One region of the Paenibacillus sp. YAF4_2 genome, then DNA from elsewhere that is predicted to be linked to it. Evidence: riboswitches for the same ligand, from Rfam matches in the RefSeq annotation. Region 1 holds a riboswitch; each other region holds the start of a gene.

Evidence for each region. Region 1 has a riboswitch for ZMP and ZTP ahead of AB4Y93_RS17245 (DJ-1/PfpI family protein). Riboswitches for the same ligand answer to the same signal wherever they lie in the genome.
Region 2: another riboswitch for ZMP and ZTP. It lies ahead of rpiB (ribose 5-phosphate isomerase B); the one in region 1 lies ahead of AB4Y93_RS17245 (DJ-1/PfpI family protein).
Region 3: another riboswitch for ZMP and ZTP. It lies ahead of AB4Y93_RS01915 (IMP cyclohydrolase); the one in region 1 lies ahead of AB4Y93_RS17245 (DJ-1/PfpI family protein).
Region 4: another riboswitch for ZMP and ZTP. It lies ahead of AB4Y93_RS01690 (bifunctional 5,10-methylenetetrahydrofolate dehydrogenase/5,10-methenyltetrahydrofolate cyclohydrolase); the one in region 1 lies ahead of AB4Y93_RS17245 (DJ-1/PfpI family protein).

Annotation. Positions count from the first base shown of each region.
Region 1 is NZ_JBFRCT010000007.1:50,974-56,977, reverse strand. It holds gene AB4Y93_RS17265 (aldo/keto reductase) at 1-755, opposite strand, end outside; gene AB4Y93_RS17260 (DUF2812 domain-containing protein) at 813-1,373, opposite strand; gene AB4Y93_RS17255 (PadR family transcriptional regulator) at 1,379-1,699, opposite strand; gene AB4Y93_RS17250 (AraC family transcriptional regulator) at 1,877-2,740, opposite strand; gene AB4Y93_RS17245 (DJ-1/PfpI family protein) at 2,814-3,422, opposite strand; ZMP/ZTP riboswitch at 3,480-3,559, opposite strand; gene AB4Y93_RS17240 (glycoside hydrolase family 25 protein) at 3,689-4,402, shown strand; gene AB4Y93_RS17235 (hypothetical protein) at 4,820-5,236, opposite strand; gene AB4Y93_RS17230 (hypothetical protein) at 5,344-5,502, shown strand; gene AB4Y93_RS17225 (glutathione peroxidase) at 5,499-6,004, opposite strand, start outside.
Region 2 is NZ_JBFRCT010000011.1:132,734-138,737, reverse strand. It holds gene AB4Y93_RS23780 (L-threonylcarbamoyladenylate synthase) at 1-1,048, shown strand, start outside; gene AB4Y93_RS23775 (manganese efflux pump MntP) at 1,165-1,677, shown strand; gene AB4Y93_RS23770 (low molecular weight protein arginine phosphatase) at 1,717-2,295, shown strand; ZMP/ZTP riboswitch at 2,382-2,462, shown strand; gene rpiB (ribose 5-phosphate isomerase B) at 2,594-3,052, shown strand; gene AB4Y93_RS23760 (TIGR01440 family protein) at 3,084-3,686, shown strand; gene glyA (serine hydroxymethyltransferase) at 3,714-4,961, shown strand; gene AB4Y93_RS23750 (peptide ABC transporter substrate-binding protein) at 5,353-6,004, shown strand, end outside.
Region 3 is NZ_JBFRCT010000001.1:392,419-398,422, reverse strand. It holds gene AB4Y93_RS01930 (hypothetical protein) at 1-18, opposite strand, end outside; gene AB4Y93_RS01925 (leucine-rich repeat domain-containing protein) at 63-1,112, opposite strand; gene AB4Y93_RS01920 (peptide ABC transporter permease) at 1,210-1,920, opposite strand; gene AB4Y93_RS01915 (IMP cyclohydrolase) at 1,935-2,639, opposite strand; ZMP/ZTP riboswitch at 2,690-2,766, opposite strand; gene AB4Y93_RS01910 (amidase family protein) at 2,809-4,299, opposite strand; partial or broken gene AB4Y93_RS01905 (fibronectin type III domain-containing protein) at 4,910-5,497, opposite strand; partial or broken gene AB4Y93_RS01900 (fibronectin type III domain-containing protein) at 6,002-6,004, opposite strand, start outside.
Region 4 is NZ_JBFRCT010000001.1:343,533-349,536, reverse strand. It holds gene AB4Y93_RS01695 (hypothetical protein) at 98-673, opposite strand; gene AB4Y93_RS01690 (bifunctional 5,10-methylenetetrahydrofolate dehydrogenase/5,10-methenyltetrahydrofolate cyclohydrolase) at 1,142-1,990, opposite strand; ZMP/ZTP riboswitch at 2,050-2,129, opposite strand; gene AB4Y93_RS01685 ((S)-benzoin forming benzil reductase) at 2,191-2,937, opposite strand; gene AB4Y93_RS01680 (hypothetical protein) at 2,952-3,173, opposite strand; gene AB4Y93_RS01675 (hypothetical protein) at 3,166-3,912, opposite strand; gene AB4Y93_RS01670 (ABC transporter ATP-binding protein) at 4,076-4,930, shown strand; gene AB4Y93_RS01665 (ABC-2 transporter permease) at 4,923-5,576, shown strand; gene AB4Y93_RS01660 (GntR family transcriptional regulator) at 5,576-5,941, shown strand.

The DNA of each region.
Region 1 (6,004 bases):
GGATGGCTAAGCGAGTAGCGGATTGCAAGCTGCGAAAGACTTCTCTCTGTGCTCGTCAACTGCTGCAGCTGCTCACGGAGATGAAGCAGCTCGTCCAGCTCATAATCTGGCACAGCTTTGGACGGCTGTCTATTCGCCGCTAGAGCACCACTCGCAACTGGCCCTCGCGCAATGACACTAATCCCCTTCTCCTCCAAGAGCGGTAGAACCGACTCTTCTGCACGTCGGTCTACGATACTATAAGGATTCATCACGCTGACCATAGAGGAGCGAGCAGCATATTCCCGAATCACATTTGGACGAATCGACGATATGCCATATTCCCGAATAATGCCCTCCTGTTTTAACTGCTCGAACGCTTCGATCGTCTCCTCGATCGGATCCTCAATCGTTCCGCCATGCAGCTGGTACAGATCAATATAGTCTGTGCCTAGTCTGCGAAGGCTTTCTTTTACGGCCGATAAAATATATTGTTTCGACGGATCCCATGCCCATCCTTCTTGACCAGGAATTCTCCGGTTGCCAACCTTCGTCGCTAGCACAACCTGATCACGCCGTCCACGGATCGCTTTGCCTACCAGCTCTTCATTAAGCCCGCTGTCATACAGATCTGAGGTATCCAGCAGGTTAACACCCCGCTCCAATGCTTCATGAATAAGAGCTGTTGCCTTCTGTTCATCGGTTCCAAGCGACATGCATCCTAGACCAATTTCTCCAACGAGCAGCTTTGAGCTGCCTAACTGATTTTGTTTCATTCTGATCTCACTCCTTTATTGTAAAGCTGCAAACCCTAAGGTGTGCAGCCTTCAAGACTATACTTGCAGCTTAAGATTATTTACTTTCTTCTTTATCTTCCAGCAGCCATATCCTAACAAGGTAAACAGTCCAAGATAGAGGATCATCAGCGGAATACCTATCGTCCAGAGCCCCTCTGTAAAGAAAGTATTCAGATTAACCATGTTCAAAATCATGATAAAGAGATTAACGAACAACATAGCGCTTATAACTCCCAGCAGCCTTTTATAGAGCATAATTAAAGATTCACGGTCTGTATATAGCTGAGGCTCTTCACCCGGCTGCCACTCCCTTCGGAAGTAATGCCAGGTCAATCCGAATGAACTGACATATTCCCAGCCCGCATCTTGATATAAATCAAGATACTCCTGAAATTTCCCGTTTTCCCGAGACTGTCCGGTCTGATAATCCATCCTATACGTATACCGAACCGATTCATCACGCACGAAAGAGCTGCTTATGAGTCCGCCTTTTTTAAAATGTAATCCTTGGCTCGACAACTCATTCATCCATTGCTCTCCCTTCTCATAATTCCAGGCCATAATCAGCCGATGACGCTTTTCCAGCTTTTCACTCAACAGCCTCACCCCTTCTTCGTAATCAGAGCCTGACGCCCTACGTCCAGAAGCTCTTCCAGCCTTGCGACTTCCGCAGACACAACCTGCCTGCCATTCTCCGTAATGGCATACATCTTACGCCGGGTATCCGTTCCCTCAGGCACAGGATAAAGTTCAATTAACCCTTTATTGAGCAAGGTATTGAGCGCCGTGTATAAAGTGCCGGCACCAATCTTGACCCGTCCGTTACTCATTTTCTCGGTATCCTGCATAATCCCATATCCATGCGAAGGCTCCGTATATAGAACAATTAAGATATAATAAAAAGCTTCCGTCAGCGGCAGCATCTCTTTCACATCGTTCAGTCTTTTTCTCTCCCCTCTAATATATCGACACGCGATACATCTTATGGCTATATATTACAACTCGATATATCGGGTGTCAATATAGTTTTGGAACATTTTTCTTTTTATATGCAAAACAGGGCATGTTGGAATATCCAACATGCCCTGTGAATTGACGTTTTAATGAATGGGAATATAGACTGTCATACTAATATTCTCAGGTGTAGAATACATCACATCTGTTACCTCAAAGTCCGGCCCTTCTCCACGCTCATAATTGCTGTTAGGCAGCCATGTACCGTAAATATACTTCCAAGTATTTTGCCCAAGTTCAGGCATGCTGCTGTTACGGAATGCTGCGTATTTCCCTGCTGGAAGCTCCAGGCAGTCAAAGCCCTCCTCCACTTCTGCAAATGCTGTGACCTCCTCGCCAATAAGGAAGGAAAAAGCACCATCCTCACGGAAGGAGTGGGAAATACCATAGGCAAAGGCCGGCCGGGCTTTGTTTGGGATACGCATAAAATATTCATTGCTGCCAAAATGCCCGTAAAACCTCGGAATCTCCTCAAAATATAATTCGTTATTCAAATTCGTTGCGTAGTTATACCCGATAATACGAATGGTAGGAAGCTCGACTATGTCCGGTTTGTACATATTCAGCCCTCCTCGAATATTGGCTGTTAGAGCAATGAAGTCGATTGGATGCTGGGAAGCAAGTGGTTGCTGCTGTTTACGATACTTAGCTGGAGTTACGCCGAAATAACTACTGAAAGCACGGGTGAATGCCTCCTGCGAGCCGTATTGATAAGACACAGCGATGTCTAGTACCGTTTTTCTGGTAACCAGAAGCTCCGCAGCAGCGACGCTTAATCTTCTCTTCCGAATGTATTCCTGAACCGTAAATCCAGAAATAGCGTGAAAGATCCTTTGAAAATGATAGACCGAAAACCCCGCTTCCTTGGCAATGGCCTCTAAGCTAAGAGGCTCCTGCAGCTGTTCTTCCATAAAAATGATGGCTTGTTGGACTCTCGTATAATGTTCCATTTGAATTCAGTTACCCAGCTCCTTCGTTTACATTTGCAGTTATCTTATCATTGAGGTAGCTCGCTATATTTGATCAGGAATGCTTTCTTGGCGTCCAATCATATTCCATCAACCTCGCTGTCTTTAGGGCCCGCTCTTCGCTATGAAGCTTGCTGATTACATATAAGGACATATCTATACCGGCAGATACACCCGCAGACATAATAATCTTGCCGTTATCTACATACTTAACGTTGTCAATAATTTCCGCCGATTCAGGCGCAATCTGTCTTAATTCCTCAATAGCAAGATGATAGGTGGTCAGCTTTAGCCCTTCCAATTCAACAGCTTTAGCTAAAAGCAGCGCTCCCGTACATACAGACAATATGAGCTCAGCTTCATCCGCACAGCTGTGGATCCAGTCCGTTAGTACTCTGTTGTTCAATTCTTGCCGAACACCACGGCCGCCGGGGATGAGCATAATATCTGGCTTCGGGCAATCATGGATGGTGTACGCTGGATTCACGCTGAGATTACCTAATGCTGTGATAGGATGGTTATGCTCGGCTACCGTATAGACATGGAAATCCTGTCCGAAATTACTGCCCGTAATAAACACTTCGTACGGTCCGGTAAAATCCAATATCTCTACATTGTCGTAGATCAGAATCGCTACATTCCTCTTCTTCTGCACCTGTTCCATATCCTCATCCTCCTAAAAATAAAAAAGTACTCATTCTCGTAAAAGTAACGAGAACAAATACTTTGCCCAGGCGTACGGCTGATGACATATGTGCTCCCTCGTGGTTATCCACGTTTACGCCAGTCGCACATACCAGATATTTACTTATTATACTATTCCGAACATCGGCCGGAAGCAAGAGTGAATTTGAAACAATTAAAGGCAGGATATCGTCTATTAATCCGGGATGTTTTGTAAGTCTAGTATTCATTGAAGGAAGTGTAGCCATGAAGCTAAAGAGATGGCATAAAATAATCGCTGGGCTGCTGCTGTTACTCCTTATTGCCGTGGTACTAGAATACAAGGGGATCATCTGGCATAACAGCTTGTTCGCGGCCAAATATGATGTAAGAGGAATCGATGTCTCTCACTATCAGGGGGAAATTAATTGGAAGAAGGTCGCTGACAGCGGAAAGTGGCAATTTATCTATATCAAAGCAACCGAAGGAAAAGATATGACCGATAGCCATTTCATTGCTAATTGGGAGCAGGCTAAGAGCAATGGCATGCTCATTGGTGCCTATCATTTTTTCACCACTCAAAGTACCGGTTCTCAGCAAGCTGCACATTTTATTGAAGAGGTTCCTAATGAGGCCGCCAACCTTCCCCCAGTCATCGATATTGAGATCAGTCTGGATAAAGATGTTCCACTCATTCAAGGTGAGCTAACCACCCTAGCGGATCAACTGGAGCAGCATTACAAGCAAAAGCCCATTCTGTATGTCACCTACGATACTTTTAACACCTACATAGCAGGAAGCTTCGACGGCTATGAGATCTGGATCAGAGATATTGTGAAGCATCCATCCCTGAAGGACGACCGGGCTTGGATCTTCTGGCAATTTAATAATCGTGGCAGAATCTCCGGTATCGATGCCTATGTGGATATTAACGTATTCCATGGGGATGAAAGGGCTTTTGCTGCGAAGTTCAAGAAATAAGATAAGAAGGCTGTCCCAACTGGCCCTCTCTAAAACGATAAGACCCTCGCAGGGTCTTATCGTTACTAATTTCAGGCAGCAATCATCCAATAAGACCCCCGTAGGGTCTTATCGCATCTCCGAACGCTCATGAAAGCTTAGTTCCCTTCACATATTTAGCAAATAAGACCCTCTCAGGGTCTTATCGTTACTAATTTCAGGCAGCAATCACCCAATAAGACCCTCGTAGGGTCTTATTGCATCTCCGAACGCTCAAAGAAGCTTAGTTCCCTCCCCATATTTAGCAAATAAGACCCTCTCAGGGTCTTATCGTTACTAATTTCACACAGCAATCACCCAATAAGACCCCCGTAGGGTCTAATTGGACCGCAGCTAGTCTTACAGGATAGTCCCCATTAAGACAACCGTTTTTTATATTTACTTTTGAATTTTAAAAGTAAACTTCCACTCGGCGGTGTTCCCGGAATACCTGCCGCGATTTTCTGTAACGACTACTTTCAAATTTTTATTTATCGTTTTGGTTATGGAGGAAGCTTTAATGGCAGTATTGGATGAGCTGCTATCCGGAATTTTATCCTGTTCCTCAGCATAAGCCTTAAGCTTTACACTATCTGTTGATTTCAGATTTAAGGTAACACTGCCGCCCTCCTTCACTTCTTTATCGTTAATATACGCCGTTGTGAACCACTCATTACCGACATGATTATTCTCAACCAGCTCCACACTAACCAGAGTGACCTTAAATTTTGTCGTCTTACTCGCTGCATAGACGGGTTGCATAAGCAGCGTAGAAACGAAAATAACAGCCATAGCTAACTTCAAATACTTGTACATTGAGAGTGCCTCCCTCAAACTATTTTTCTATCTAAGGGTTACTTACTTCGCTGGAGCACTCGATTACCCCTCCTTCATTTACACTCACCCGATAAGGAGGGGCAGGCATGCAGTCGATACTGGAGCAGATTAAAGCGCAATTATTTCATACCGAGGATTTTATTATCCGGGATTTCGAAGTGGATGGCAGGGTGGCAGAATATCCGAAGATCGACATTCAGCCCCATATCCATGTGAAGATCGATAATCACGATTTGTTAAGCTAGTCGGCCGACAATGCTTCCTCAATAGCCAGCTCCAAATCGGTCGGCTGTGTCGTTGGCTCGAATCGGCCGACCACTTGTCCCTCTCGGTTAATGAGAAACTTGGAGAAGTTCCACTTTACGCCATCGCCGTCGTACAAGTCCGGATGATTCTGCTGGAGAAAATCCTTCATCCACATCTCAGCAGCATTGTCCGGATCATAACCTTGGAAAGGTGCCTGCTCCGTAAGATATTGAAAAAGCGGATGGACATTTTGTCCCCTTAGCTCTACCTTTTCAAATAACGAAAAGGTTACCCCAACATTGCGTCGGCAATGCTCCTCAACTTCCGTATTGCTGCCGGGCTCTTTGTCATTGAACTGATTGCATGGGAAGCCCAGTATTTCTAAGCCATGCATCCAATATTTTTCATATAGCTGCTGAAGACCGTCGAACTGCTTGGCATATCCGCATTGACTTGCTGTATTAACGATTAGAAGAACCCTGCCACTGAAAGCAGACAGAT
Region 2 (6,004 bases), on a different contig from region 1:
GGTAATGGGCCGGAGTAATCCGGAGATACTCGCCGAGCAATTAGCGGAAGCGGCGGCTCTTCTGCGCGAAGGCGAATTGGTTGCTTTTCCGACGGAAACGGTATACGGCCTTGGGGCCGATGCACGTAATTCCAAGGCAGTAGAGGCCATCTTCAAAGCGAAGGGACGCCCTTCGGATAATCCACTTATCGTGCATATTGCCGACGAACGGCAGCTCGATGAGCTGGTACTCCCATATCCAGAGCTTGCCGGAAGCCTGATGAAGCAGCTGTGGCCCGGGCCTTTGACGCTTGTTCTGCCGGTGCGTCCTGAAGCGGTGTCACCTCTTGTAACAGCAGGGCTTTCTACTGTTGGTGTACGAATGCCGGATCATCCGGCCGCGCTTGCGCTCATACAGCAGTCCGACTGTCCAGTTGCCGCACCAAGTGCCAATCGTTCGGGCCGCCCAAGTCCTACACTCGCAGAGCATGTGCTGGAGGATCTCGGTGGTAAAATAAGCGGAGTTGTAGATGGCGGAGCGACGGGGGTTGGACTGGAGTCAACAGTGATTGAGCTGCCGGATTCGAATACGATTCGTATCCTTCGTCCAGGCGGCATTACCGCAGAACAACTGCAGAGCGCTGCTCCGGAAGCAGTCATTGATGCTCCAGCTTCAACCAAGTCTGAAGTAACCGAAGCGCCGCGGTCGCCAGGTATGAAATATACGCATTATGCTCCGCAGGGTGATCTTGTGATCGTTCAGGGGGATCCAGCTAAGGCAGTACGTTACATTCAGCAGCAGCTAAATGAAGTAAGAACATCGCAACTCAAGACAGGTGTCCTTACTTTCGATGAAAGAACGGCTGCCTTTGATGCGGATCTCGTGTTGACTTACGGAAGCGAGCAGCGTTTGGAACAGGCGGCGCACCGGCTTTATGCCGCACTTCGCCAGTTTGATGCCGAAGGCGTGCAGCGTATTTGGGCGGAAGGCTGCTCTGAGGAAGGGATAGGCCTTGCTCTTATGAACCGTCTAGCGAAAGCTGCCGGGCATCAAATCGTCCGGTTATAGAGTAGTATGTTTGTCCCCTTGTCCGCATATCTTGGTTAAAGAATGGATGTGGACATGGGGGCGATAGCGTGACAGATGCAACTTTACATGCCGGACAATTCGCGACACTGCTCATAATGGCGGTTGCGCTAGGCATGGATGCATTTTCGTTAGGGATTGGAATTGGACTTAAAGGTATTCGTCTTCGTGATGTGCTGCGGCTAAGTGCGATCATTGCACTGTTCCATGTCATCATGCCGCTGGCAGGGATGTACGCCGGGCATTTCGTCAGTGGTCTGCTTGGCGATGTGGCTACAATGGCGGCAGGAGTTTTGTTGCTGCTTTTGGGCGGGCATATGATTTATAGTGCGCTTAGGGGAGAAGCTGTTCAATCGATCGACTACCGTTCCTCGATTGGAACGTTTTTATTCGCGTTTAGCGTTAGTATCGATTCCTTTTCTGTTGGTGTAACACTTGGTATGTTTGCGGCAGATATCGTGCTGACTGTACTGCTGTTTGGTTTTTTTGGCGGATTAATGTCCGTGTGTGGCCTCCTGCTTGGGCGCAGGGTGAGCCAAAACCTCGGTGGGTATGGCGAAGCGCTTGGCGGGGCGATCTTATTGATATTTGGATTGTTATTTATACTATAAAAATGAGACAGATTAGCGGCACAGAAAGGGGAATGCAGCATGACACGCATCTTGTTTGTTTGTACCGGCAATACATGCCGATCCCCGATGGCAGAAGCTATGCTGAGAGCAATGGCAAAGCAGCAGGGCATTCCGCTTGAGGTTCGTTCTGCGGGGGTGTCAACAATTGACGGACTGCCGATCTCGGCCCATGCGGCTACAACGCTGCGAGGCAAAGCAGTAGAGCCTCAGGGTTCTTCACGGGCGCTTAGCGGTGAGATTGTCGCTTGGTCTGACCTGATTCTGACCATGACATCGGGGCATAAACGAAATCTGATTAACTGGTTTCCTGAGGCGGTGGATAAAGCCTATACGCTGAAGGAATATGTCAATCAAGATACGGATGTACAGGCGGATATTGAGGAGCTTGAGCGTCTGTTTACTGAGATGCATATGAAGCAGGTGTTGGGCCAGCAGCTGTCTACTGCAGAGCGGACACGGCTCCTTGAGCTTGAACGCCGTATTCCTAGCTTCGATATTGCCGATCCTTTCGGTGGTACACTCAGCATGTATGAAAGCTGTGCTTCAGAGATTGAAGAGAGCCTGAAAACCCTGCTGAGGATGCTCAAAAAGGGATGAAATTCCATGCTGAAATTAGGCTGAAATTAGCCATTTAAGCGATTGATTTCTAACGATGAATCGGCTATCATGGAGGTAACAAAGACGGTTTCCGATGTAACTGGCGACGGAAGTGGGTAACCACGGTGGAGCATCGGAACATACGGCCGGTCGCCTGGGCAAAGAGCAGCATGCTATTAAGCATGTCATGCTCTTTTTTTCGTCTTTTCTGCGGAATTTAGGTATAATAAGTCCGTATGATTCGACAAACAGATACTTATTTTGCTAAGGATGCTGCAAAATAACAGGAGGGTTTACGTTGAAAATTGCAATTGGTGCAGATCATGCGGGTTACCGGTTGAAAGATGAAATCGTTCCGTTCCTTTTATCGCAAGGACATGAGATTGAAGATTTGGGCTGTGACTGCAATCAATCTGTGGATTATCCCGATTATGCACTGCCGGTAGCGGATAAAGTAGCAAGTGGTCAGGCTGACCGCGGCATTCTTATTTGCGGTACAGGCATTGGAATGTCGATTGCGGCTAATAAAGTGCCAGGTATCCGATGCGCTTTGGTGCATGACATGTTCTCGGCGCAGGCAACTCGCGAGCATAATGATACGAATGTACTTGCTATGGGCGAACGCATTATCGGCCCAGGCCTTGCACAGGAAATTGTCCGCATCTGGCTGGAAACGCCATTCTCCAATGGTGACCGTCATGCAGGACGTGTTCAGAAAGTGAAGCAAATCGAGCAGCAATATACTGTACATCCTTAAGATCGAAACGATATAGAAGGAGCGGTGCAGCATGAGCAATCACGAGGAATTAGCTTCAATTGCAAGTGATGTGGAGACGATTGTTCGGGAACTTGCTTCAGCCGGAGGGCTGAAGGCCGGACAACTGCTTGTTATCGGCACCAGTACAAGTGAAGTACTGGGCCACCGTATCGGTACATCCGGAACGCTGGCGACAGCCGCACAGATCTATGCGGGAGTTGAAGCGGTTCGGAGCGAGATTGGATTTTACCCTGTATATCAATGCTGTGAGCATTTGAATCGGGCACTTGTTCTATCTCGTGAGGCCGCAGACAAATTTGGTCTGGACGAGGTTGCGGCGATACCTGTTCGGAAAGCGGGCGGCTCGATGGCAGCCTATGCTTACCGACAATTGCCGGAAGCCTGCCTGGTTGAAACGGTGCAAGCACATGCCGGAATCGATATCGGTGACACCTTCATCGGCATGCATCTCCGCCGGGTTGCCGTGCCAGTCCGACCTTCGATCAGGTCGATTGGTGCAGCTCATGTGACGATGGCTTTTACAAGGCCTAAGCTCATTGGCGGAGCCCGTGCAGTGTACACTTTGGAAGACAGCGGCCTGGCGCCAGAGCAGACGTCAGGATCATGCGATTAAAATATTAGGAGGCTTTTCACAATGACAATGGAAAACTTACGTAACCAAGATCCTGAAGTATTAAAGGCAATGGGCCTTGAACTGCAGCGCCAACGCGATAACATCGAGCTGATCGCATCCGAGAACATCGTTAGCGAAGCGGTTATCGAAGCATTGGGTTCAGTACTGACGAATAAATATGCAGAAGGCTACCCAGGCAAACGTTTCTACGGCGGCTGCGAGCATGTTGACATTGTGGAAGATATCGCACGTGATCGTGCAAAAGAAATTTTCGGTGCTGAGCATGCGAACGTACAACCACACTCCGGCGCACAAGCAAACATGGCTGTATACCTGGCTGTTCTGAAGCCTGGTGATACGGTTCTTGGTATGAACCTGGCACATGGCGGCCACTTGACACACGGCAGCCCGGTTAACGCTTCCGGTCTTCTTTATAACTTTGTCGCTTATGGCGTTGACGAAGAAACATTCACAATCAACTATGATGAAGTACGTAAAGCGGCATTCAAACACCGTCCTCGCTTGATCGTAGCTGGCGCGAGCGCATACCCTCGTACAATCGACTTCGAGAAAATGGGTAAAATCGCTGAAGACGTAGGCGCATTGTTCATGGTTGATATGGCACATATCGCGGGTCTTGTTGCAGCTGGTTTGCATCCGAGCCCAGTGCCTCACGCACACTTCGTTACAACAACAACACACAAAACGCTTCGTGGTCCTCGCGGCGGTATGATTCTGTGTCGTCAACCTTGGGCAGCAGCAATCGATAAAGCGGTATTCCCTGGTTCGCAAGGCGGCCCTCTGATGCATGTTATTGCAGCTAAAGCTGTTGCATTCGGAGAAGTTCTTCAACCGTCGTGGAAAGAATATGCACAACAAGTTATTAACAACGCAAAAGTATTGTCCGAGACGCTGATCTCCGAAGGCATCAACATCGTATCCGGCGGTACTGACAACCACTTGATGCTGGTTGATACTCGCAGCCTTAACATCACAGGTAAAGCTGCTGAGCATGTACTTGATTCGATCGGTATTACAGCGAACAAGAACGCAATTCCATTTGATCCAACAAGCCCGTTCATTACAAGCGGTATCCGTCTTGGTACTCCAGCTGCAACTTCCCGCGGTATGGATGAGAAAGCAATGAAAATCATTGGCGAAGTGATCGCGATGACGCTGAAAAATCCTAATGACGAAGCCGTACTGGCGAAAGCGACTGGCATGGTTCGTGATTTGACAGCACAATACCCGCTTTACCCGAACATGAAATACTAATTTTATTTGTTTCTTCAAAGACTGCCCTTCAGGTCATCCTTGACCTGAAGGGCAGTCTTTTTTTTATGGTGAATTAACCCTTTGCGATTGCAGCATCCTATAGGAGGCAGGCATTACACTTCTACATGAATCGTCAATATTCGACAATTTACGAAATGTAATTTCTGGGGAGTGACAAAACATAAATAAATATTGTATATTTATCTACGGTATATTAAATTAACATTAATATTGTGCTAATTCGGCGTGAACATATGTAAACATGGCGGAATGAACAAACGTTCACTGATATTTATTCAGTTAAACGCATGAATTTTCAAATTGTTTAATTATGTAATGTCAAATTATTACAATATAAAAAGACAGGGTTTACATCAGGGGAGGAAAATTTATGTTGAAGAAGAAGCATGGCTTTACATTGATCTCCGTGTTGCTGGCACTGGCTCTCGTAGCTGTCGGCTGTACACCTAAGGAAGAGTCCGGAAGCAGCGAAGCACCTGTATTCCGCATGAACCTTGCAACTGAACCGCCGTCTCTTGACCCGGCACAAGTTCAAGACCAAGTATCTGCAACTGTTGTAAACGGTTTGTACGAAGGCCTTACTCGTAAAGACGAGAAGGGTGACGTTGTTCCTGGCATGGCTAAGGAATGGAAAATTTCCGATGACGGCAAAACGTATACCTTCACCATTCGCGACGATGCGAAATGGAGCAACGGTGACGCTGTAACAGCAGGCGACTTCGAGTACGCGTGGAAGCGCGCCCTTGATCCAAACCTGAAACCTGCAGCATCTGCCTATGCATACCAGCTGTACTACATCAAAAACGCGGAAGCTTACAACACTGGCGCTGACGGTGTAACGGCTGACGACGTAGCTGTAAAAGCAATTGACGAGCACACGCTGCAAGTAGAGCTGAACTCGCCAACTCCTTACTTCCTGGGCCTGATGTCCTTCACAGTCTTCTTCCCGGTTCACCAATCGGCGAAAGATAACGAAGCATGGGCAACTGATGTTTCGACTATGATTACTAACGGTTCGTTCA
Region 3 (6,004 bases), on a different contig from region 1:
GAATAGTATCTTTTTCAAGAACTCCCCCTCCAGAGTCAAAGAAAATTAGAGTGTAATTACCTTCATTCTGATTCTATCAGTTCTCCAAACAAATCCTGAGACACATTAATGTATTTCAGCTGCTTCATTCCCTTTAGGAAATCCGGCTTCTTCTTGATCAAGCTCATTCCAATGTCCAAGACTTGCAGGCTCTCCAGCTTCGCTAGTTCAAGCGGCAGCTCATGGATCGACGTGTATTGAATCGTAAGCTGTTCCAGTTGTTCCAGCTGACCAATCTCCGGTGGAATGTGGTTTATGCCGATCTCTTCCTTAGGCTTCGCCTGATAGCCGGGAGTCGGCCGATCCGAGCTTGCACATTGGATGGAAAGCTGTCTCAGGTTCTTCAGCTTGGCTATAGAAGCGGGAATACTCTCCAAATCAGCACTCAGAATTCTCAAATGCTCAAGCTTACTTAAGTCGAACAGCCCTTCTGGCAGACGATAAAGATCCTGTTCAAAAATCTCCAGTTCACGCAGCTCTGTAAGCTCCCGAATTCTCTCAGGCAGCTCTGATAGTCTATATCCACAGATATACAGCTTATCAGTCTGATGCTTAATGGCATCATCCAGCAATCGATTCAGATCCTTATGAGCCTCTATTTTCAAAAAGAGTCCTGTCATTCGTTCCATCAATTCGATTGCTTCTTGCTCCGTTACATCCAAACCATACATATCTTCATGCACAACCGAATAGAGGTAATCTCCCCCGCCATCTTTCAAGAAACACAAGTTCTCCGGCAGGTTAGGATAAATCCAATCCGAAAGACGGTTTGCTAATTGCTTGAGCAGGTTCCCGCTTCCTTCACAGCATCTATAGAAATAATAAGTTCCCGCAGAATAAAAGGCATGACTTTTATAACTATTTTTTATTCGTATTACTTCGTCCATATTTCCGTTTTGGATAACGATCGTTTTCATCAGATACGGCTCCAACGCCTCTAATACCTTTATGTACCTACACTCAGCGATATTAGCAGGAATCTTTTCCCCCAGTACAAAACATTCCGAATTACGTATTGCCAAATCAATGAGCTGCTCGTAGGCTTCGCCTCTAGCATCTGTATACATTCTCACCTTACTACTCTCCTTTCCCAATAATCCAATACTTTCCACAAATTCCTTTATAAAAATTAGACGTAATGGATTAAAAAAAGTTCAACTTAATCTTCCTTTATAGCTTCCATAATTTCTGTGAGTAGACTAACCAGAGCTTGTAATTCCTAACCTCTTCCCTAAAATCATAAACCTTATCCATATTTGTGAAATGACCGATCGTCGTTATAGGTATTTTCAACTCAGCCCTGCTCTTTATAGCCCTTGATAAATCAATGAATAACCCCTCATTTGTGATTTCCAACAGCGCCGATGCAACATCCTTAGGGATATCATTTATTTTTCTTCCCGTTATCTTACGAAGTTTCAAAGGAATTACATTGGCTAATAGAATCTCGTAATCTTGTAAGTCGGTCACATAAAGCTTGTTAAACCAGCCATCATCATGTGCATGATAGGCAAATCTAATTTTAGGTATCCGAGTAAGTGGTCTGGCAAGGTGACTGAAAAATAATAACTCCGCAATGTCATTGCTGCTTAATGTATCTAAATCCTCTTCTTTCGAGAAGTCCACCCAAACAAAATCTCCATAGCGATAAACGTCATCTTCAATCAGTTCATTAATTTCTTCCTTCATCACATAATCAAATCTGGAATGCTGATTCCAGTTTTCGTTATGAAAATCATGCTTCAGTAAAATAAGATTCTCCGGTCTATTCGATACCCCATTCATAAATTCATAGAATTCAATCCCAAAAGAATAAAAACAATTCGCCTCACGCTGACTTTTGCTTACATAGATTAAATCTCTAATTTCCTTTTTCTTCATCTGCCATCTCCTACTCATGAAAGCTTATTTCGAAACTGAAATTGAATATCTTGATTGGTAACATCAATAAACTTTACCAATAACGAGATTTTGTTTTCCTTATTAATACGTTCCCAGTAATAGTCTGCTATCTCATTAATAGAATCGAATAATGGCACCTCGAAAGGTTCCCCTTCGAATGGTTTTAGTACACCATCCTGCTCACCGTTGTAGGTGTGAATGCAGTGACCAATGCCTCTTTTGAAATTATTGTATGAATAACTATGTCGTAAGCAAACGGAGGGGTCATTATCATGTGTTTTTAATATCGACAAAGCGTACTGTTTAAGATCTGTGTTTATCACAGCTGAAATTCTTGGGGTAAAATGAGGCGCATCTGGCTCAAACTCTCTGAGCACTAACGATTGTTCGAAGGTCCGATTATGCTGCAGCCCCTCATAGATCGTATCCGTTTGATCACCATTCGAGACAATATGAATGTTCCTCCAATGACGAACAGGGTAATAAATAATGAGTGATGGATCTTCCATTTGTGCGGGATCAAATGCTCGGTTCTTGACGCTGCTTCCCTCTCGTTCAAAAACACGGTTACGACTGTTCGCGCTTCTGCCCATAATCCAATACACCTGTACATAATGTGTTCCAGAAGGAGTCATCCCCGCTATAAGCGTCCTGCCGGGATATGGTTTATCAAATAATTCGGTTTGTGCTGTTTTCACTTCGCTTGCTCCTCTCGGGTAAACATAAAGAGGTAAGGGGATAATCCCCTTACCTCTGCCCAGGCGTACGGCCGTAGCTTATATGCTTCCTCATGGATCTCCATGTTCGCCAGTCACATACAAGTTTTAAATTACTTCACATCATACTAAGTACTTCCAGATAAATCAATCAATTAGTTATCGGATCAGCCGGTGCATAACGGTATTTACTCGCTTGTTCGTAGGCATAGGCTAATCGGAAAAGCACAGGCTCACTATAGGCGGTTCCGACGAATGTGATACCTTGCGGTCCTTTTGTAGTGTAGCCACCTGCGGCTATGATGCCTGTTTCTGCGTACCCGCCCGGCACGGTAATGGCAGGATATCCTGCGCGTGCAGACAAATCGAGCCCTTCCTCATTACCCAGAAAAAGTAGTGCGTCCAGCTGATATTCCCTTATCGCGTGATCAATACCTTGATCCCTTGAGAACTCGTGGTTAAGTCTTAAACTCTCGAAGTACTCCGGTTCTGACAATGTACCACTTGTCCTATTCGAGAAAATCAGTGTGCCTTGACCATATTTCAACGCGATATCGCTATTTGCTTCGTTATAGGCGATAAGTTCATCTAATGTTCGTACAGATGCGCCGGGTCCAGCGTTAGCTAAATAATCATTCAACCCTTTTTTGAACTCGAACTGCATGATATCCCAGTCCCACTTTGCACTTTCGCAAGGTAATGTCACCGGGTCGATCACGATAGCACCACGTTCCTTGAACAAGGCGATCGCTCGCTCAATAATCTCGGCCCTAGCATCGTCCAGTCCTTGATAATAGAAACGCGGAATGCCAATTCTCGCGCCTTCCAAACCTTTTGCATCCAAGAAAGGGGTATAATCCTTATACGCTATTCGCCTGCTATCTTGCATGGCAGCATCTTCTGAATCAACCTCCGTCATGGCTCCGAGTAAGATTGCAGCATCCCTGACCGACCGTGTCATTGGACCAGCTGAATCTTGACTTTGCGTAATCGGGATAATACCTGTTCGACTTACAAGCCCAATTGTCGGCTTTATACCAACAATGTTGTTTTGTGAGGATGGGTTGATAATTGAACCAGAGGTCTCTGTTCCGATAGAAGCGGCGCACAAATTCGCGGCAACTGCTGCACCAGATCCAGAACTTGAGCCACCCACGAACAACTCACCAGGACCATATGGATTCAGCGTCAGGCCTCCCCTAGAGCTATACCCTGCCCACATCATATAGGACATATAATTTGCCCATTCCGTCATGTTTGCCTTCCCAAGGAACACGGCTCCCGCAGCTCTTAGTTGTGCTGCTACACCCGAATCTTTCGGAGCGTAATGTTCCGCAAGAGCGACCGAACCTGCACTGGTATGCATACGGTCACCTGTATCGATATTGTCTTTAAGCAAGATCGGGATGCCGTGTAGTGGTCCACGGGTTCCCTGTTTCTCCCGCTCAACGTCTAGCGCCCTCGCTACCTCTATTGCATCCGGGTTAACTTCTAGAACCGCTTTCAGCATCGGATTTAACTGCTCGATGCGGTCCAAATACCAGCGAACGCAAGATTCCGACGATAACGCACCTGTCTCCATAGCTGCTTGTAAAGAAACGATGTCTACTTCTATTAAATTTAGATCTATTGTATTGTCCATTAGACTTACTCTCCTCTTGTAATAACACTTTATTACCATCTTACCATTTATAGCCAGATCATAGAGAATAAAAAATAATTATAGTTATGCTAATCTGATCGTATATAAAAAAGCAGCCCCACAACGGGACCGCTTCTTCCTTCTAACCACCTATTTAGTTGCTCGTCAACGAATAATCGTCGAAGAAGAACGTGCCGCGCATGTCTTTGAAATACGTATAGACGCGAACCTTAGCCGTATTGGCCGGTGCTGTATACGTACCATGCACATTCTCGAAGCCGGAAGTTGTTGTTCCGCTGTAAGTTGAAACTGTATTGTCCGCTAATACATTGCCCGATGCATCAAGGAATTGCACTTTGAACTGCAGTGTGCTGCCCGTGTTGGACGTGATATTCACATACCCGTCAAAGGTATAGGATGTGCCTGCCGTTGCATTCACATCCTGATACCAGCCGAACCAAGGACCCGTATCGCCGTTGATCCGAATAGACGCGTAGCCCGAACGATAAGTTGATGTATTACGGGATACGTAATAATCCTGCTCGTATGTCCATGAGGCTGGACGATTGCTGCCATTGTCCGTCTCGAAGCCGGCGTTTGTCAGCAGGTTGCTGCCTCCCGAAGCAGCATCAGTAGTGACGTTCAGTGCAGTGCTTGCTGCTGAGACGTTTCCTGCCGCGTCCTTCGCTTTAACAGTGAAGCTGTACGCTGTATTTGCCGTAAGGCCTGTTACTTGGTAGGATGTTGCACCTGTTGTGGACCCAGCCAGTGTCGTACCTCTGTAGATATCATAGCCGGTTACCCCTACATTGTCTGTCGATGCTGTCCAAGACAAGTTAACGGTTGTTGATGTTTTCGATGGCGATGTTAATCCCATTGGCGTTATTGGTGCTGTAGTGTCTGCCATCGCATTCGTTGTTACGTTCAGCGCACTGCTAGCTGCAGAGGTATTGCCTGCAGCATCCTTCGCTTTAACCGTAAAGCTATAAGCTGTTGAAGCTGTCAGAGCTGTTGCTTGGTAAGTTGTTGCTCCTGTCGTGGAACCAATAAGCGTCGTACCTTGATAGATATCATAGCCAGTTACACCTACATTGTCTGTCGATGCTGTCCATGACAAGTTAACGGTTGTTGATGTTTTCGATGGCGATGTTAATCCAGTAGGCGCTGTAGGTGCTGTTGTATCGGCTGTGCCACCGCTTCCATCCGTCAGCGAGAAGTCATCGAAGTATAATGAGCCTTTGAGATCCTTCATGTAAATATATACACGAGCTTTTACCGTGTTTGCTGGCGCTGTACGCGATCCATTTACATTGGCAAAGCCCGTATTTGTACCCGTATGCGTATACAGCAGGTTATCCTGCAGGATGTTGTTCGAAGCATCCAGGAATCGAAGTCTGAACTCGATAGTTGTACCGTTATTGGCTGCTGCATTATAGTAGCCATCGAAGGTATAAGCCGTACCTGTTGTTGCTGCAGCATCCTGATAGAAGCCAAGCCATGGTCCTGTATCACCCGACATCTTCATCGAAGCCGTGCCGCTGCGCTTGACTGAAGTGTCACGTGAGCAGAAATAATCATTTTCGCAAGTCCATTGATCCGGCTTGTTGTTGCTGTTACTTGTATCAAAGCTTGGATTCTGCAGCTTGTTGACTGGAATCGGTGCTAAAGTCGTTACACTAATCGTGCTGCTTGCCGAGGAGGTGTT
Region 4 (6,004 bases), on a different contig from region 1:
ATTCATCATACCATCTAGCCAATAGCGGCATTATAGGGAGTAATTGATGGGGTACTTCAAAGATTCTGATAAACCGTGAACTTGCTGAAGGGAGTTCCTATTCCTTCTCAAACCGTACCGTAAATACGAGAGCCCACTCCGCCTTACTTAACGATTCAGCCGTAGGTTCTGCTGTTATCATGCTGTTTGCACTAGTAGCCTGTACTCCAAAGGCATAAATAGACTGATCGTAAGTAAACGATTGCTCCTCATTATTCTGAAGCAATCCCTGCAAAGTCAGCTTTTTATTCCAAGGGATCGTCGTCGTATAAAGTCCTGAACCTGCAGCCACTTTAATCAGTCTTATATTATCATTTCCCTCAATGGGTACCGTTTCAACCGACATAATAACTTCGACTTCACCGCTGCTCGGATTCTCCTCCGTACTGTAAAACAATTGACCTATCGAACCCTTCGTCGCTGCCTTCTTTCCACTCTCCCAAACGTCCAGATCCAACCATACGTTTGGCTTACTTCCTTCATAGGATAATTTGAAAGCCCCTGACATTGTACCAAGGAAAGGCTTGAATTTCCCCGCATCCCCTGCAAACACATCAATTGGGGTCAAAGTGATTTTGTTTTCTTTCGTTTTTTGTGTCTGCTCGGAAGTTGTTTCAGATTTGATCTCAGTCACTGTATTTTGACTTCTATTAGTACACCCAGATATAACGAGTAAAATAAAGAACAAACATATAGTCAACCGCATTATAAGCAAGCTCCTCTCAAGACATTCGCTTATTAGGAAATTCTACCATATCATTCAATTACTAAAACAATTGTGGCGCATCAAAGTCTATCTTGGCAAAACAAGTTTCGTCCAATAAGACCCTGCTGGGGTCTTATACTGTGCTCATTATGCGAAACTAATAATCATAAGACCCTGTGAGGGTCTTATTTTCTTAATATTGGTGAAATAACAAGCTGCCCTGTCCACTCGAAGGTTCTATAAGACCCCACGAGGGTCTTAAGCAGTGGTAGTTTTGTGAATTTAGTGATCATAAGACCCTGCGAGGGCCTTATCGCGGCTCCGTCCAAGTGATATTCGAAAAAAAAGAGCTATACCATCGTCAGTTTAATGACTAAAGGTATAGCCCTTTGGAGTTTATAACCGTTTGCTTCTCTCCGCAGCCTCAACAGTATGCTTCAACAACATGGCGATGGTCACTGGCCCTACTCCAGCAGGAACTGGTGTGATAGCAGATACATGAGGTGTACATGCCTCAAAGTCAACATCCCCCACGTTACCTGGATTATAACCGGCATCCAATACAACTGCACCAGGCTTGACCCAATCCCCTTGAACAAATTTAGGCTTACCTACGGCAGCTACAACAATGTCCGCAGATCGGACATGTTGTTCCAAGTCTGTCGTTCTGGAATGGCATGTTGTTACTGTAGCATCTTTGTTTAAAAGCATAGCTGAGACTGGTTTTCCTAAAATGGGGCTTCGGCCGATTACGACGGCATGCTTGCCTGCCACAGGCAGCTCGTAGTATGCCAGAATTTCCATAATTGCTGCTGGTGTACAGGAAGGGAATGCTGCAATACCAAACGCATTTTGAGCAAAGCCTTGCATTGTTACTCCGTCTACATCTTTGTCTATAGAAATAGCTTCAAACGCCGCTCGCTCGTCGATCTGATGTGGAACTGGATGCTGCAAAAGTATGCCATGAACGGATTGATCATCATTTAGCTGCTTGATTGCTTGTATCAATTGTTCCGTAGTTGTTTCTTCAGGAAGTTCGATCCGAATAGATCGGATACCGATCCTTGAGCATGCATTCCCTTTCATCCGCACGTACGTTGCTGAGGAGGGATCATCACCTACAAGGATCGTTGCCAGACACGGAACGATACCTCTCTCACTGAGCTTAGATACACGATTAACTAATTGGTTCTTAATATCTGTGGCAACCCGGTTTCCGTCAAGCAATAATGGACTTGAATTCATTAGCTGTCATCCTCTCCACTTGTTATAAAAAAACAGAAAGAGGCAAGGAGAAATCTCCTTACCTCTGCCCAGGCGAACGGCCATATGAAGTATGTGCTCCACCGTGGTACTCCACGTCTCGCCAGTTACACATACTGAACGTTTGATTTCATTTTGCCAGAAACTATTCCGTAATTCAATAGCTAGCTGTAATTCTTATGTCATGTTGAATAATCGTAGATGTCGACAACTTCTCCATGCTCTATATCTTCTTTAAACAAAAATGCAACGATCTGTTTCGCCGTTTCTTCAGGTGTAGTTAGCATTCCTGATTCCATGACTTGATTAAACAACTCTACTGTCGGGAGCATAGCTCGATCCATGCTTCTAGCTTCACTTTGCAAGCTGGTGTCAATCATACCTGGCCAGATGGATACAATCTTAACTGGAGCATTTGAGTTATTTTGTTCAAGCGCCACACATTGGGTGAAAACATCTAATCCAGCCTTAGCCGCAGAGTACAAACTCATCCCTGGATGAAGATTTTTTGCAGATGCAGAAGAGATATTAAGAACCCTCTTCTCAGCAGCTAATTCCCTTGTATATTTAATAAAAAGAGAGGTTAGAAGAATTGGAGCGATCAGATTCACCTGTATATTACGTGTTATTTCACTGATATCTGCTGCATCTATTGGGGCCACTGGCACGATCATCGAAGCGTTGTTGATGAGATAAAGCCCTTCTACTTGGGACTGATCAATTTGACTGAATATCCTCTCCATTAGGGTTTCAATCGCATCGGTTTGACCCAGATCGAACTCATAATAAGCCATATTCTCGCTATTGCTTATTAGAGTTGTATTCCTCTCTCGAGAGATACAATGTAGAAAATGACCTGATGAACGCAGTTGATAAGCGATAGCTTCCCCAATTCCTCTAGAAGTCCCTGTGATAATGAAGTGTTTCATGTTTGCTCCTTTCATTATTGAATCAACCAGGATATGAGGAATAACAAAGCACCTAGGATCAAGACGGTGTAGAAGAAATACGCAAACCAACGCAGAACCTTTGGCATACTGTTTAAATCTGCTCTTTGGGTAGGAACGCCCATTATCTTCTGATAGTGATCGGTGACATCATTAAATGAAGTTACCGTAGATTCTGTTTTTTCCTCGATAGGCCGTGTCTCATCTTTTTCATGCATGTTTTCTAACACCCTTGTAAGGAACTATGTCATTTTGTGGTTTCAAGAGTTCATTCCTCAGATCATTTCCATTTACTTGATCGGTCTTTTGCAGAATCAATGCATGCTTCTCCGAATCGTAACTGAAATGATACACATCCACAAATTCACGCCCTCCACCTTCGCCGCCAATGATCTCTAGATCACCACTCGTTACCTGAAGAGGATAATTCGGATGTTTACCGATATGAGTTAGGGGCTGCTCTTCCGGATTCATTGCTATGGTTATCGGGAAAGCTTCCCCATCTTTCACTCCGAATAAATAAGTTTCAAGTGCATGACAATCCGTATAACTCGGAAAATAAGCAAACAGATCCGTATCACCTATCGTGATCTTCTCCATCTGAACAGCTTTGTCATTTGGTTGTATGATCTCGAACTCGTCTGGAAAACTCATGATTTTGCTAGAGCCCTTTCCGGATATTGGCTCCCATAATACTTCATAGTCCCCTGTCCACTTGAGGTCAGTCTCTAGTCCATAACAGCTTGGAGCCCCTGGAGCTTCTGAGCTTTCCTGACTTTCAGGCTTAATAATGATTTTGCCGTCTTGACTCACAGCAATGGCTCTAACCGAACGGTCTTCTTTACTAAAGTCTACTGCTTCCGAAAAATTGCTGCCCGCGTTCCTCTCACCCTGATTAGTACACGCTGTAAATAAGGCTAATAATGTGAGGATCAGTGTCATTTTAAGCTTCATCATTTACACCTTTTCTTCATCCATATGTCTTCAAACAGTTAGACGCACATGATGTTGATAAAGTTTCCATTTTTTTGAAACCATTTCACTTGAGACATTGACTCCAAAGTCTTCACGTGATATATTGTGCATATACAACATACACAATTTATTGAGGAGGTACGTTATGCTGGCATTAGACATTCGAAATTTAAATAAAGCTTATCCAAATTTCCAGCTAAAAAATGTTTCGTTCCAACTAGAACAGGGTTATATCATGGGTTTTATCGGTGCCAATGGCGCAGGTAAAACAACGACAATCAAATCGATCTTAAATATGCTTCATATCGATAGCGGAGAGATTTTTATATTGGGCAAGAATATTGCCGAACACGAAATCGAGCTAAAACAAGAAATCGGATATGCATTTGGCGATATCGATTTTTATACTCGCAGCAAAATCAAAACCTTGACCGATGTGATTAAGAAGTTTTATAAGAATTGGAATGATGAAACCTACTACAACTACCTGAGAAGATTCAAATTGGATGAAAACAAAAAAATTGCTGAATTGTCGACGGGGATGAAAGTGAAGTACAACTTGGCTTTAGCCTTATCTCACGGGGCGAAGCTTCTTATCCTCGACGAACCAACAAGTGGACTTGATCCGGTCGCAAGAGATAATCTGCTGGAGATTTTCCAAGAGCTCATTGTAGATGGTGAAGTCAGCATTCTATTCTCGACTCACATTACGTCTGACTTGGAGAAATGCGCAGATTATATTACCTTTATCGCAAACGGACAGATTATCAAAAGTGCTGAGAAGGATGAATTTATTGAATCCTATCGCCTGGTAAACGGAAAAGAAAGTCAGCTGGATCAAGTGAAAGATCAGTTGATTTCCTATAAGAAAAATTCATTTGGCTTTACAGGCTTAATCCACTCTAAAGACTTTAATCCATCTTCCGAAGTTAATACAGCCCTGCCGAGTCTCGAGGAAATTATGATTTATTTCGCGAAAAAGGAGGATATGTATGTATAATTTATTGATGAAAGAGTTTAAATTAGGCGTACTTCCTATGTATATTATCATGCCTTTTTTGACAGGCGCTTTAATGTTCATTCCCGGATGGATCTATTTTTTGGTCCTTCTATATTTTTGCTGGATCACGATTCCGAATATGTTTGGCGGATTTCGAACGCAGAACGATTTGATGTTCACCTCCATGCTGCCTGTTACCAAAACGGACATTGTAAAAGCCAAGGTGTCCGTTATCGTCATCCTTGAATTATTGCATATCATCATTGCAATGATCTTTGGTATAATTAGTAACCACTTGTATTCCCATATAACCTACTATTTCTTTGCACCTCATATGGGATTTTGGGGCTTATGTTTTGTTATGCTTGCGATCTTCAACATTATCTTTATATCCAAGTATTATAAAACAGCTTATAAATTTGGTGAGGCGACATATGTGGCAGTTACGGCCGCTATGCTTTTTGCCGGAGTTGCACAATGGCTAGGAATCCAGAGTCCATTTTTGCATGATATTTTTTACGGTGATGGTCTGGACAATATGGCCCTTCAAGCATCCATCCTCATTGTTGGAATTGCAATATTTGTTGCATTCACCATGATAGCTTACCGAGTTGCGATTAAACGATTACCGAAAGTGGAGATATAATGAATGTAGCTATTTCGAATTCGTCTGATAAACCGATCTATCAGCAGCTTTTCGAACAAATCAGTGCTCAAATTCTAAAAGGCGAGTTAGAAAGCGGCTATTGTCTCCCCCCGATTCGTCAAGCTGCCCAAGAGCTGCGCGTGAGTATTATTACCGTAAAGAAAGCTTGGGAAGAACTTGAAAGATGCGGCTTAATCAATACCGTTACGGGGAAAGGCTGTTTTGTAGCCGAATTCTCACCCGATGAGATATTGCAAATTCGTAACGAAACGATCTTAAAGCAAATGGTTAGCGACGCTTCTTACTACAAATCCTTTGGCCTCACGATTGATGAAGTCGTAGAGCTTTTAAAGAAGATTTATTAACTTCCCCAATTTCACATGCAAAAAGTGGAGGCCCCAATCATACATTGGGGCCTCCTCCACGTT